2 regions of the Enterocloster sp. HCN-30185 genome follow, and region 2 is predicted to be linked to the other one. Evidence: predicted binding sites of a transcription regulator. Region 2 holds the regulator's gene; the other holds the start of a gene.
What was found. Region 2 encodes Rex, which represses fermentation and respiration genes when NADH is low (regulators of the CRP and FNR family bind a similar motif). Its sites were predicted from a motif close to ATTGTTAANTANTTAACAAT; they were not measured.
Positions count from the first base shown of each region.

Region 1: gap (type I glyceraldehyde-3-phosphate dehydrogenase) is a predicted target of Rex. The motif match lies at 2,525-2,544, and genes of this name have one in related genera.

Region 1 is NZ_JBBKBT010000007.1:34,685-42,328, forward strand. It holds gene tpiA (triose-phosphate isomerase) at 1-57, opposite strand, end outside; gene WKT10_RS09205 (phosphoglycerate kinase) at 153-1,376, opposite strand; gene gap (type I glyceraldehyde-3-phosphate dehydrogenase) at 1,461-2,492, opposite strand; gene WKT10_RS09215 (histidinol-phosphatase HisJ family protein) at 2,760-3,569, shown strand; gene WKT10_RS09220 (peptidoglycan recognition protein family protein) at 3,603-4,355, opposite strand; gene WKT10_RS09225 (glucose-6-phosphate isomerase) at 4,493-6,073, opposite strand; gene WKT10_RS09230 (sigma-70 family RNA polymerase sigma factor) at 6,345-6,845, shown strand; gene WKT10_RS09235 (RsiV family protein) at 6,859-7,644, shown strand, end outside.
Region 2 is NZ_JBBKBT010000004.1:247,208-254,851, forward strand. It holds gene alr (alanine racemase) at 1-1,179, opposite strand, end outside; gene WKT10_RS07000 (NAD(P)H-hydrate dehydratase) at 1,176-2,762, opposite strand; gene acpS (holo-ACP synthase) at 2,764-3,147, opposite strand; gene WKT10_RS07010 (redox-sensing transcriptional repressor Rex) at 3,149-3,814, opposite strand; gene abc-f (ribosomal protection-like ABC-F family protein) at 3,990-5,969, shown strand; gene WKT10_RS07020 (hypothetical protein) at 5,966-6,196, shown strand; gene WKT10_RS07025 (carbohydrate-binding domain-containing protein) at 6,503-7,644, opposite strand, start outside.

The sequences.
Region 1 (7,644 bases), on a different contig from region 2:
CTCAGAAGGGGTCATATTCATCTTCCAGTTGCCTGCAATGATTTTCTTTCTTGCCATGATTATCTCTCCTTTACACACATTGATTCTGTAAATGGACCGCCCGGACCGCAGGCTTATCTCCGGTCCGGGCGGTATACTTATGCTATACAGCCTTATTTGTCATCTGCTGCTGCTACACCTGGAAGTACCTTGCCCTCAAGGAACTCCAGAGAAGCGCCGCCGCCGGTGGAAATGTGGCTCATCTTATCAGCAAATCCCAGCTGATTTACAGCTGCTGCAGAATCGCCGCCGCCGATAATAGTAGTTGCATCTGTCTCAGCCAGAGACTCGGCAACTGCGATGGTTCCCTTTGCCAGAGTCGGATTCTCAAATACGCCCATCGGTCCGTTCCATACAACAGTCTTTGCAGACTTTACAGCCTCAGCATAGATCTTTGCAGTCTCAGTGCCGATATCCAGCCCCATCTTATCAGCAGGCATAGCATCTACGGATACGTTCTCTGCCTCAACAGGAGCATCAATTGGATCCGGGAAGGAAGCTGCTACTACTGCATCTACAGGAAGAAGGAGCTTCTTGCCAAGCTTCTCTGCCTTTGCCATCATTTCACGGCAGTAATCTAACTTGGTATCATCTACTAAGGACTTTCCGATTTCCTTGCCCTCTGCCTTTAAGAAAGTAAATGCCATACCGCCGCCGATGATCAGAGTATCGCACTTCTCTAACAGATTAGAGATAACATTTAATTTATCAGCAACCTTTGCACCGCCAAGAATTGCTACGAAAGGTCTTACAGGATTTTCAACTGCATTTCCCAGGAAATCGATCTCTTTCTGCATCAGATAGCCAACTGCATTTGTGCCTCCCTTGGCAGAAATGAACTTGGTTACGCCCTCTACGGAAGCGTGTGCTCTGTGGGAGGAACCGAATGCGTCGCATACATAATCGTCAGCTAGATCTGCTAACTCTTTGCTGAATGCCTCGCCGTTCTTTGTCTCTTCAGCGCCGCGGAAACGGGTATTCTGAAGAAGAACCACATCGCCTTCGTTCATGGCCTCTACAGCCTTGGTTGCCGCCTCGCCGGTTACGTTGTAATCCGCTACGAATACAACTTCTTTGCCTAACTTCTCGCTCAGTCTCTTTGCGACAGGAGCTAAAGACTCACCCTCGTTAGGGCCATTCTTTACCTTGCCTAAGTGGGAGCAGAGGATTACCTTTGCACCGTCAGCGATCAGCTTGTTGATGGTTGGCAGAGCAGCCACGATACGTGTCTCGTCGGTGATCTCACCATTCTTTAACGGCACGTTGAAATCGCAGCGCACCAGCACTCTTCTGCCTTTTACGTTCATATCGTCGATAGATTTCTTATTTAACATAATGGATGTACCCCTTTCATACTGCGTAAAAAGGGCCCGGCCCTGACGACCGGACCCTTTTTATGAGTCTACTAAAAAACTGAATAATTAAGCCAGCTCTGCAAAGTACTTAATGGTTCTTACCATCTGGCTTGTGTAGGAGTTCTCGTTGTCATACCATGAAACAACCTGAACCTCATACAGATCCTCAGCAATCTGAGCTACCATGGTCTGAGTAGCATCGAACAGGGAGCCGTACTTCATGCCGATAACGTCAGAAGATACGATCGGATCCTCGTTGTAGCCGAAGGACTCGGAAGCTGCTGCCTTCATAGCTGCGTTGATGTCTTCCTTTGTAACGCCAGCCTTCTTAACAACTGCTGTTAAGATAGTGGTAGAACCGGTCGGTACAGGAACACGCTGTGCAGAACCGATCAGCTTGCCGTTCAGCTCTGGGATAACCAGGCCGATAGCCTTAGCAGCACCTGTAGAGTTAGGAACGATGTTTGCAGCGCCTGCGCGTGCTCTTCTTAAGTCGCCCTTTCTGTGTGGTCCGTCAAGGATCATCTGATCGCCTGTGTAAGCGTGGATGGTGCTCATGATACCGCTCTGGATAGGAGCGTAATCATTCAGAGCCTTAGCCATTGGAGCCAGGCAGTTTGTTGTACAGGAAGCTGCGGAAATGATAGTATCCTCAGCAGTCAGAGTATCCTCATTTACGGAGAATACGATAGTCTTTAAGTCATTGCCTGCGGGTGCGGAGATAACTACCTTCTTAGCGCCTGCATCGATATGAGCCTGAGCCTTATCCTTAGAGCAGTAGAAACCGGTACACTCTAATACTACGTCTACACCGATCTCTCCCCATGGAAGGTCAGCAGCCTTTGGCTCCTTGTAAATCGTGATCTTCTTTCCGTCAACAGTGATGGAATCCTCACCAGCCTCTACAGTGTGCTTGCCCTCGCCGATGTGGCCAGCGTATCCGCCCTGAGCGGTATCATACTTTAACAGATGTGCTAACATCTTAGGATCAGTCAGATCGTTAATAGCAACTACTTCGTAGCCCTCTGCGCCGAACATCTGACGGAATGCCAGACGGCCAATACGTCCGAAACCATTAATTGCAACTTTTACTGCCATGATTCAATTCCTCCTAGTTGTTAAATTGTATTATTGTTAAATAATAATCAACTTGTACTCATTGTAATCAATTTTTTCCAAAATAGCAAGCGTTTTTTTTAATTCTACCTTTTCGTTAATTTTATAACAATTTGTGCGGGAAATTACAGCATTTTACCTCTTTCCCCTAAATTTGTTTGTCAGCCTTGAACTTTTTATCTGCCGCAGGTATAATATTTATCATCAAACGCCGCGCCTTTGGCATCCGGCCTGAAAGGAGGAGCCTGCATGATCTGCGACTGTCATCTGCATACCGCTTTTTCCGGCGATTCAAATACACCCGCCCGTGTTCAGATTGAACGGGCCGTTTCTATGAGAATGAAGGAAATAACCATTACGGACCATCATGACCGCGACTCATCCTTCTGTGAGGATAACTTTGAGCTGGATCTTCCCTCGTATCTGTCCGCCCTGAACACTCTTAAAGAAGAATACCGGGATAAAATCCGCATCAATATCGGCATCGAACTGGGGCTGCAGCTTCACATCTGCAGGTACCTGGAAAAATTTCATAAGGATTTTGGCTCTGAATTTGATTTTATCATCGGTTCCAGCCATTTTATCCGCTCCCATGATCCCTTTTATCCCTCCTTTTGGGAAGCCTGCGGTTCCAGGCAGGGACTTGAGGAGTTTTTCACCCTTTCCTTTAAGCGCGCCAGAGCCTTTCATCCATTCTTTGACTCCTGGGGCCATCTGGACTATGCCGCACGCTATGCTCCGGACAGTGCTTCTGTCTACAGCTATTTTGCCTTTAAAGAGCAGATTGATTCTATTTTGAGGGTTTTGGCTGAAAATGGAAAGGCTCTGGAATGCAATACGGGCGGCTTCCGCAGCAGGCTGAGTCATCAAAACCCCGATACAGAGATTTTAAAGCAATACCGCAGGATGGGCGGCGAACACATCACCATCGGCTCTGACGCCCATGCTCCGGAGCATCTGGGATATGGATTTACCCGCGCAAAGGAGCTTTTAAAGCAGTGCGGCTTTCATTACTATACGATTTACCATAATCGAAAAGCGGAGATGATCCCCCTGTAGGGATCTCCCCGCTTTTTTATGCAGTATCGCAGATCACAGCTCCTTCATGGCCGCATCAATGTCCTTTCTCAGCTGCTTCCACTCTTCCTCATGCTCCACATAATATTTCGGACACAGCTTACCGTTGATATCATAATGGCGCACCACATCGCTGCTTTTAAGCTTTAACTGGGTACACAGCCAGGCTGTAAGCCTCACGACAGACTCATATGTAGCATCGCTGTATTTTCCCGTATCGTCCGGGTGACAGACCTCAATGGAAAGAGTATCCTCGTTTCTGGGAGCATTTGCGTAGGCAATCTCATTGATCGGGATACACTGGATCACCTCTCCTTCCAGGCCCACAATAAAATGGCTGCTGGTAGAGGTGCCACCTTTCTGGCTGTCCTGATCCGCCAGGCTGTCAAAATAATTTCGGTTGCCCTCTGCACTGGAACCGGGATTTGCCACATAATGAAGCACAATATTGTTGATCTTCCTGCGGCTCACATCCGGCCTTGAAAAAATATTTTTCCGGATAAACTCCTGCTTTACCCAATCCGGAACCTCTACTGCCTTAAGATCTACCGTATAGGGCCGTTCCCAGCCCCATACGTAGTAACCGCCGCCCAGTCCTGCCAGAACGCCTACCACAAGAGCCATAAATACGGCTGCAAAGGGAAATCCCCTGCGTTTTGCCGTTTTTTTGCGGCTTCTGCGGCTCTTTTTCTTTTTTCTGTCATTTTCGTCTATGGGAACCTGGCGCAGCTCCTTGAGCTCTTCTTCCAGTCTCTTATCTTCATCCATGATATCCTTCATATCTGTAACCCGTCTTTCCGTGAAAGACAGGAATGGAATCCCCAAACCAGACCTGCGCCCTCACTGATACTATCAGTATAACGGACGGTTTTTCTCTTCGCAAGTATATTTTTTCTTCTGTTTGATCAGATGTTCAAAAGCTCGCTGTAAACCTGAAGCGCTCCGTCTGTTTCATGGGCCAGTACGCGCTTTGCAAGTACCTTGCCCAGCTGTACGCCTTCCTGATCGAAGCTGTTTACATTCCATACAAAGCCCTGGAACATGATCTTATTTTCAAAATGTGCAAGGAGTGCTCCAAGTGCCTTGGGATTTAACTGCTCTCCAATGATAATGCTGGAGGGACGTCCGCCCTCAAACTTCTTATTCAGATTCTCATCATCTTTGCCGCAGGCAAATGCAACGATCTGAGCAGCCACATTGGCACAGAGCTTCTGCTGGCTCGTGCTGTCCTCGATCACAACGTCTGTTCCGATCTGGCTATTCTTAAATCCCACAAACTGGATCGGCACAATATCGGTTCCCTGATGGAGCAGCTGGTAGAAGGAATGCTGTCCGTTTGTTCCGGGCTCGCCGAAGAGGACCGGGCCTGTGACATAGTTTACAGGCTCACCAAACCGGTTCACGGACTTTCCGTTAGACTCCATGTCTGCCTGCTGCAGATGCGCAGGGAAGCGGCTTAATGCCTGTGAATAAGGCAGAACGGCTGTTGCCGGATAGCCTAACATATTTCTCTCATATACGCCGATCAGCGCATCCAGCATATCCGGATTCTGGAGCAGGTCTTCCTTTGCTGCCAGCTTATCTTCCTCTGCCGCACCCTCTAAGAACTGAGCGAACACCTCCGGTCCGAATGCCAGTGACAGGACTGCCCCGCCTACTGCGGAAGTAGATGAGAAACGGCCTCCGATATAATCATCCATAAAGAAGGCTGCCAAGTAATCATCACTCTTTGCCAGAGGTGAGGTCTCGCTTGTTACTGCAACCATATGTTTGGAGGCATCCAGACCTGCCTTCTTTAAAGCATCCTTTACAAAGGACTCATTTGTCAGAGTTTCCAACGTAGTACCCGACTTGGAAACCAGCACAAACATAGAATGAGCAACATCAATCGAACCAAGCACTGCAGCCGCATCATCCGGATCTACATTGCTGATGAACTTTGCTTCCATTTTAAATGTATTATGTTTCTTTGCCCAGTTCTCCAGTGCCAGATACATTGCGCGGGGGCCTAAATCGCTTCCGCCGATTCCAATCTGTACAACCGTTGTAAACTTCTCACCTGCTGCATTGGTGATCTCGCCGCTGTGTACCTTCTTTGCAAATTCAGCGATTCTCTCCTGCTGCTCTACATAGAAAGCCCGCTTGTCTGTGCCGTCTGCCACAACCTTATCTCCAAGCTGTCCGCGTGTGAGCTGGTGAAGCACCAGGCGCTTCTCTCCTGTATTGATCATCTCCCCATTGTACAGGGCTTTGTATTTTTCTGACAGCTGCGCTTCTTTTGCCAGCTTTTTTAATACTGCAAGCACATTTTCATCCACCTGCTTTGCCGCATAGTTATAGACCATGCCTGCTGCCATGGGAACGCTGTATGCTTTTACACGCTCTGCACCGCTCTCTCCGGACATTACTTCTGCAAGCTTAACACGCTCTGCTTTGGCAAGCTCCCCGTAGGACTCAAGATTGTCAAAATTCTTCCACTCGATCATTTTCTCATTCTCCTTACCCTTTTTTTCAAATGCAGCATTTTATCTGATACACTCTTACTGCTTAAATATATCAGTTATGTTAATTATACCCTTTCCCTTATAAAAATTCAATACAGGGCGAATCAGAAAATTTCCTGTACGGGCGTTGATTCTTTCGCTCCTTAACGTATACAATAAAAGCAGCCATGCAATAAATTCATTGTTACTGAATGCAACTTTTTCACCATTCCCGCCGTCTAACAGACAGAAACCAAGAAAGGAGAAGTTTAACGTGGATACCAACCCCATCACAAAACAGACCGAGCAGATACTGATCGATGGATATGAGCGCTTTTACCGTCTGGCCTACAGTTATGTACAGAATCGGGAGGATGCTCTGGATGTCGTTCAGGAAAGCGCCTGCAAAGCCATCCGGGACTGCGGCCAGGTAAAAAATACAGACTTTTTATCCACATGGATCTATCGGATCGTTATAAATACCTCTCTGGATCTTCTGAGAAAAAATAAAAAGGAAATCCCCGCAGAGGAAATGCCAGAAATCCCATGGGAGGACAAATATCAGGAGCTGGATCTTAAGACCGCCCTAAAGCATCTGGATGAAAAAAGCAGAACCATTGTCATGCTGCGGTACTTTGAAGATATGAAACTGGAAGATATTTCCAGAGTTGTAGATGAAAATTTAAATACTGTAAAAGCCCGTCTTTACCGAGCCTTAAAAAAACTGAGAATTACCATGGAACCTGAAGAACCGAAGAAATCTTACGCAAAATGAAAGGAGAATCTTTATGGAGCAGAAAGACCTTAAACTTTCCGGATACAGACAGTTAGAACAGCTCAGACAGGAATATGAGTCACTTCCCGTTCCCCTGGAAGCCAGAGACCGGATTCTTGCCGGAATCGCGCAGGGAAAAAAAGAAACAGACAAAGCTCAAATGAAAGGAGTCATTTTTATGAAATTAATGAAACGTACAGGCATGACCGCAGCAGCCGCTATGGTTGCCATTACTCTTCTTACCAATCTGCATCCGACCATCGCCAATGCCATGGAACAGATCCCTGTTATCGGCCCGATCGCAAAGGTTGTAACCTTTCGTACCTACGAAAATAAGACAAACAACTTTGAGGCCAACATCCAGATCCCGCAGATTGAAGCTGCACCCGAAACTCTGAATAAATCCATTGAGGAATATGCACAGGAGCTCATCGCCGCCTATGAAGGCGAACTGTCCCAGTCTCAGGGAGAAGGCAGCTATTCTCTGGACTCCTCCTATAAAGTTGTAACGGATAATGACCGCTATCTGTGCCTGCGCATCGACACCACCATTGTCATGGCAAGCGGAGCGCAGTCCACAAAGATCTTTACCATTGATAAAACCACCGGGAAACAGCTTTCCCTGAAAGAACTTTTTAAGGACCGGCCGGAAATGCTCTCCTCCATCACAGCCAATATTAAAGAACAGATGGCTTCCCAGATGGCAGCCGACGATTCTGTAAGCTATTTTTACAACAGCGACATGCCGGAGGATGACTTTAAGGAGCTTACCGGCGATGAGAGCTTCTACTTTAATGAA
Region 2 (7,644 bases):
AAACCCTTCGTAGCGGTCATCAAAATAATCCTTTGTTCCTGCAATCGCACCGTCTTTTATATAGACTCGGGGCACCCGCTTTCCAATATCGCAGATGATCTCATAGTGGAAACCACCTGAGCAGGCAGCCATTTCTTCTACTGTGATCTCTTCTTCCCCATCCCTTCCGATCAAAGTAACCTCATCATCCTCTTTTGCCTCAGGGATATCCGTCACATCGACCATAAACTGATCCATGCAGATCCGGCCAAGGATCCTGGCCCGCTTTCCGCGGATAAGGACAAAACCTTTATTGGACAAAGCGCGGTTGTAACCGTCCGCATATCCGGTAGGAATGGTTGCCACCCGCATAGTCTTATCTGATACAAAGGTGCTGCCGTAGCTTACTGGCGTTTTTGGTCCTATTTCCTTAATATAGGTGATAAAGCTCTTAATTTCCATTATAGGCGTCAGTCGAATCCGGCTTCGATCCACTTCATCCGATGGATAAAGACCATAAATACAGATTCCGGCACGGACCATATCCATATGGTTTGAATCCAGATCTTCTACGATCCCGGCGCTGTTGGAACAGTGGCGGATGGGAATATTGACCCCATATTCCTCCAGATAACCTAAAAAGGCCAGATATTTGTCATACTGCTCCCTGTAAAAGGTCTTGTCTGTCTCATCTGCTCTTGCAAAATGGGTAAAAAGCCCCTCGATTTCAATGCCCGGAAGGGACGCCATCCCGGCTGCCTCCTTTGCAGCATCCCTGCTGGGAGCCATGCCGATCCGGCTCATGCCTGTATCAAGGGCCAGATGGATTTTGGCCGTAAGGCCTCTTTCCTTTGCCAGACAGGATAATTCCTTGGCTTCTTTTAAACGGAACATAGCCGGGGTGATCTTGTACTGCAAAAGCTCCTCAAACCGCTGTCTGTGGGTCACACCTAAAATCAGGATCGGTTTTTGGATCCCATGGCGGCGCAGATTGATCCCTTCGTCTATATTAGATACCGCATAACCTTCCACATACGGATCCATGGCCCAGGCCACCGGAACTGCTCCATGGCCGTAGCCGTCTGCCTTTACGACACCCATAATGGCTGTAGAGGCCGGAAGGGCCTCTCTCATAGCTTTCATATTAGAAACAACGGCATCCAGATTTACCGTTGCATATACTCTGCTGTAAGGTCTCATTTTGTTTTGATTTCCTCCTTCTGCCGATCCATAAAGGCCCCGGCTGCCTCAGCAATCTCTGATGCAAGCAGGCTGTGAAGCTTATTTCCGGCTGCACGCTCTCCTGCCAGCCCATGAATATAAACGCCCAAAGCGGCTGCTTCCTCTTCCTCCATTCCCAGGGCCATCAGCCCGGCCAGGATGCCGGTAAGCACATCTCCGGATCCGGCCTTTGCCATAGCGCTGCTTCCGCTGGTATTGATATATAAAGTCCCCTCTTTTCCTGCGGTCACGGCTGCCGCATCTTTAAGAACGCAGGTAATCCCGTAGTGGGATGCATAGGAAAATGCCGCAGCCGGAAGATCGGCCTGAATTTCACTGATTTTCTGGCTTGTAAGCCGCGCCATTTCCCCCAAATGGGGAGTGATCACAATATTTTCCGTATAGTAGGAGGTCAGATAGGGGTGAGATGCAATGGTATTTAAGCCGTCCGCATCAATGATCACAGGCACAAAGGCGCTTGTAAGGATATCCTCTACCAGATATTCCACATAAGGCTCGCTTCCAAGACCAGGGCCTAAAACCACCACATCTGCCCAGTTCATCTCAGCCTCGATCCGTTCCTTAAAATCCTCTCTCCCGCCTAAAAGCTCTTCCGGACGATAAGAAGAAATAATGGCTTCCGGAAGAAGGGTCTGTAAAACCGTCCTGTTTTCTTCCACGGTCAGGATTTTTACAAGTCCAGCTCCGGCCCTGTAGGCTCCAAGAGCGCTAAGATAAGCTGCTCCGCTCATGTTTTTAGAGCCTGCTGCGATCAGCACGCGGCCAAAGGTCCCTTTATTTGAATAGGCTTTCCGCTCCGGTACCCGGTTTAAATCGCTTTCCTCGCAGGCATACGCCATAGAGATCGGATCCTCCTCTTCCGGCTCTGCCCTTAAGGCCTCCTCAGGAAAACCGATGTCTGCAACCGTAACATTTCCCGCATAGTCCCTTCCCGGATATACGGCAGTTCCAATCTTCTCCCAGCCAAAGGCTACGGTTTCATCTGCTTTCAGAGCAATCCCCATCACCGCTCCCGTACCGGAATGGATCCCGGAAGGAATATCGACAGCAATGCACCATGGCTTTGTTTTTCCATTCCCTTTAAGAATCTCTGCTGCAAGCTCCATACAGGCTCTGTATTCTCCCTGGATTTCCCGGCTTAATCCCACACCGAAAAGGCCGTCGAAAAGAATCCCGCAGTTTTCTGCTTCCTCTTTCATAAGTTCCCATTTTTTTACAGGTATCCCCAGCTTCCTGGCAATGGAAAGCTGGAGCTTTAATTCTTCTGTCGCCTTTTCCTCTGAACTGGCCAGAAAAATAACTGCAGGAAGTCCTTTTAAATAAACCATCCGGGCTGCCGCCGCTGCATCCGCTCCATTATTTCCCACACCGCACAGCGCCCAGACCGGACTGTGTGCGGCAAATGCTCGGGCTGCCTTTAATGCGCAGTCTGCGACCGCCAAAGCTGCCCGCTCCATTAAAACCAGGGAAGGAATCCCGACCTCATGGATGGTGTAATGATCCACTGCTTTCATCTTTCTACCTGTCAGAAGGGTTCTCATATCATGTTCTCCTCTCTGCGGACGTTTCCTTTTCGCCCACTGCAAATGCCATGGCAAAATCCTCTGTATTGGAGATAGACACATGGATCTGTGTCAGCCCCATTTCCTCAGATCGCTTTTTAGCGCCGCCGTAAAGATTGACATAGGGTTTTCCAAGCTCATCCCGAAGCACCTCGATATCTCCGGGCATAAATCCCCGGAACCCGGTGCCGAACATCTTTGCCACGGCCTCCTTCACAGCAAAAGAGCCGGCCAGCTTAGAGGCAGACCCCTTCGCTTGCCGGCTTTCCGTCTCCGTAAATGTGCGAGCGACAAAATGAGGCCTCCTGCAGGCCTTTTCCATGCGCTTTATTTCGATCAGATCGGTTCCAACTCCCAGTATCATCCTACTTGCTTCCTGTGCGTTCGTTTTTTTCATCCCGGTCCAGCATACTGCATACCCGGTAGGACAGCCGCATCAGACTTTCAGACAGATGCACATTTTCCACAACTACATCCTCCGGTACAACAAGATCCGTATGGGCGAAATTCCAGATTGCCTTGATTCCTGCTGCTACCAGACGATCCGCAATCTCGGGAGCCTTTGTCTTTGGTATGGTAAGAGCCGCGATCTGGATCTCATTCTCTTTTATAAAGCTTTCCAGATCGTCCACGGACCGGATTTCAATCCCGCGGATCACCAGACCGATCAGCTTGGGATTGATATCAAACATCCCTTTGATCACAAAACCTCTCCGTTCAAAATTTGTATAATTGGCGATTGCCTGTCCCAGATTTCCGGCTCCGATGATGATCAGATTGTGCTGCTGGTCGATTCCCAGAATCTTTGCAATTTCCGAGTACAGATATTTTACATTATAGCCATAGCCCTGCTGTCCGAAGCCGCCGAAATTATTCAGATCCTGGCGGATCTGAGAAGCTGTAACCTTCATGCGGTTGCTCAGTTCATTGGAAGAGATACGCTCCACTCCTTCTTCAATCAGCTCCCCCAGATAGCGGTAATAGCGGGGCAGTCTCGAAATAACCGCTTTCGATATTTCCTTGCGTTCCATCCTGTGCCACCCTCTCCTTATATGATTCAATCTAATGCTTTCTATTATAATCGGGCGTTAAAAAAATGTCAAATCACTTTCAGGATGTTCTTGAAAAAAATATGTTCCTATATTATACTGATTGGTGCATATTATGCAAAAAACATAGAATTTATGCTAAAAAAGGAGTTTTGAAATGATCCTGTCATGCAGCAACATCAGCCGGTCCTTTGGAGATAACCATATCCTCAAACGGGTCTCATTTCATATAGAGGAACATGAAAAAGCCGCTGTCGTAGGGATTAACGGCGCGGGAAAATCCACTCTTTTAAAGATCATCATCGGTGATCTGGCACCAGATGAGGGAAGTGTAACCTGGGCCAAGGGCGCTTCCATCGGATATCTGGCCCAGCATCAGGATCTGGAGGGCGCTGAGACCATTTATGACGCTCTTTTAGAGGTAAAGCGGCCTATCCTTGAAATGGAGGAGCGTCTACGAAACCTTGAACAGTCCATGAAATCTGCCTCCGGTGAAGAACTGGAGGCTATGCTTTCCGAATACAGCCGCTTAAACCACGCGTTCGAGCTGGAAAACGGCTACGCCTGCCGCAGTGAAATTACGGGGGTATTAAAGGGTCTGGGATTTTCAGAGGATGAATTTTCAAAGCCCATCCAGGCGCTCTCCGGCGGCCAGAAAACCCGTGTATCCTTAGGCAAGCTTCTCTTAACCAAACCCGATATCCTGCTTCTGGACGAGCCCACCAACCATCTGGATATGGAGTCTATTGCATGGCTGGAAACCTATTTAAAGGGCTATTCAGGAAGCGTGATCATCGTGGCCCACGACCGGTATTTCCTGGACCGTGTGGTTACAAAGGTCATCGAGCTGGACAATGGCACCGCCACTGTTTTTTCCGGCAATTACTCCGCCTACAGCGATAAAAAAGCCATGCTCAGAGACGCACAGATCCGTGCTTACTTAAATCAGCAGCAGGAAATCCGCCATCAGGAAGCGGTCATTGCCAAATTAAAATCATTTAACCGTGAAAAATCCATCCGAAGGGCAGAAAGCCGGGAAAAGATGCTGGATAAAATCGAGCGTCTGGAAAAGCCAGTGGAAATCAACGATTCCATGGATATCCGTCTGGAACCGGACGTAGTCAGCGGAAATGATGTACTCACCGTCACAGACTTAAGCAAGTCCTTTGATACTCAGACATTATTTACACATGGCAGCTTTGAAATCAAACGTGGGGAACGGATTGCGGTTATCGGAAATAACGGTACCGGAAAGACCACGCTTCTTAAGATCATAAACGGCCTGATCCCTGCTGATGCCGGAGAAATCCGCCTGGGCGCCAAGGTTCATATCGGCTACTACGATCAGGAGCATCAGGTCCTCCACATGGATAAAACCCTGTTTCAGGAAATCCAGGATACCTATCCCAATATGAACAACACTCAGATCCGCAATACCCTTGCTTCTTTCCTCTTTACCGGTGATGATGTGTTTAAGCTGATCAAGGATTTAAGCGGCGGCGAACGGGGCCGCGTTTCACTTGCAAAGCTTATGCTTTCTGACGCCAATTTCCTGCTCCTTGACGAGCCCACCAACCATCTGGACATTACCTCAAAGGAGATTCTGGAAAGTGCATTAAACCGATATACAGGAACGGTGCTTTACGTGTCCCATGACCGCTATTTCATCAACCGCACCGCTACCCGGATTCTGGATCTGACCGGACAGTCCTTTATAAATTATATTGGCAATTATGATTATTATCTGGAGAAAAAGGAGGATGTGGAGGCTGCATTTTTTGCAGGACGAGGCTCTGAGGCTCCAAAATCAGCTTTAGGCCGTCCGGCTGATGCCGGAACGGGAGCTTCTTCCGGTACCGCTGCCTCCTCTTCTGCTTCAGATACAGGGGCCAAGCTTGACTGGAAGGCTCAGAAGGAAGAGCAGGCCAGGATCCGCAAACGTCAGAATGAACTTAAAAAGACCGAAGACGCCATCCACCAGTTAGAAACAAGAGACAGCGAGATCAATGAGCTGCTGGCGTTGGAAGAAGTCTATACCGATGTGTCCAGACTGATGGAGCTGAACAAAGAAAAGGATTCCATCAGTGAAAAACTGGAAAAACTTTACGAATTATGGGAGGCGCTGGCAGAGGAATGAAATTAAAACGTATTCTGGCTCTTCTTGGAGTCCTTCTCCTTGCAGGGCTTGTTCTCCTGTTTTTTATTCTGGCTCTTACCGGGGCTTCCAAAAATACACTGATGGCTGTGGCTTTTTCGATCCTCTTCTTTTCCGTCCTGTTTTATGCTATGGCGCTGATGGCAAGGGTATTAAAGCATGGGGACGATCCAGGTCAGGAAGAGGATGAACGAAAAAAAACATTGTAGGTTATTGATAAAGCGGGAACCTCCCGGGAGTATGTCTTCATAGGCTGCGGTCATGAAAATGACCGCAGTTTCCTTTTTTACGATAGGATCTGAATTTCTGCTGTCAACCTCTGCAGTTCATTCCGTGTAAATCTTACTAATTTTTTTCTCTATGAAATCCCCTTAATGGCTGCTTCCCCATCGGATGAATACCATCTTCTGTTTCACGGACAGGGTATTGTCCTGCCAGCTGCTCTAAATATTTCTTTCATTTTTTCAGAAGGCTACCGTAATATTCTTCCTGTGTCAACTATACATCCCACACATTTACTGGATTTCTTTTTTATTTTCATTATCGGGTTTTTCTCCCATTCCCGGTTTATTGTCCATTTCTCCGGGTCTTTTACCATTCTCCGCTGGTTCCCTTTCCATGGGCGCTCTCCCGCCTGTGGGAACTTCGCCGTTCTCAGGCCCCCTACCGCCTTTAGGAGTCTCACTGCCAACGGGAGCCTTTCCATTTTCAGGAATATCGGCGCCGTAAACAAGACTGTCCATAGTAATCATTTTCTCCTCCGTACCGGCTGTTAATGAATAGCTTTCTCCCTGTCTGATATCCGGGCTGCTAATGAGGACAGATGAATATTCTTTTTCTGCTTTCCAGGATAAAAGCTCTGTGCCGTCACTGTTTTTCAGGGCGATCTGCGTTCCGGCTTCCTGCGGATTCAAAGTAACCATTATTATCCCCTGGGTAGAAGATAGATCAAAGTTTTGTGCCATACCGGATGCGCCTGATGAAGCAAAAATTCCTCCTGTGACCACTGCTTTTCCATTATAATCCAATGAACTATTTCCACCATTGACCGGTCCGGATAAATAGGTTTCTCCACCGGAAATCATAAGATCTCCATTTGAATCAATCCCATCTCCTGACGCGTTGATTCTCAGACTGCCGCCTGAAATTGAAATATAGGCTCCTTCCATAGATACAAACGGATCTTGTCCTTTTTCCATACTGCTTCCGTCTCTGCCTCCGGCAGCATTCACACCGTCGTCAGATGCTGTAATATCGATCTGTCCTCCTGTAATATCGATCGTCAAACCTTCTATTCCTTCGTAGCTTTCTGAAATCTTAATACTGCCTCCGGAAATGGCAGCTCCGTCATCTGCATGGATTCCATCATCTCTGGAAGACAGAGTGTAATCTCCTCCGGTGATAAAAACATCTCCATTAGAGTGGATTGAATCATCTTCTGTATCCAAACAATACGTTCCCTCTTTCAAAAGCATTTGTGCTCCGGCCTTTATACCTTTCGCACTTTTTTCCTGCTCCTCCTGTTTGTGTTGTTCCAGACTGTTTTTTTCTTCTGCGGAAACGCCTCCCTGTCCTGTAGTTATTTCATAGGTTCCATTTTCTGCCAGCAGCCAGTTTCCAGCGCTGATCCCGTCACCCTGGGATTGGATTTTAAATA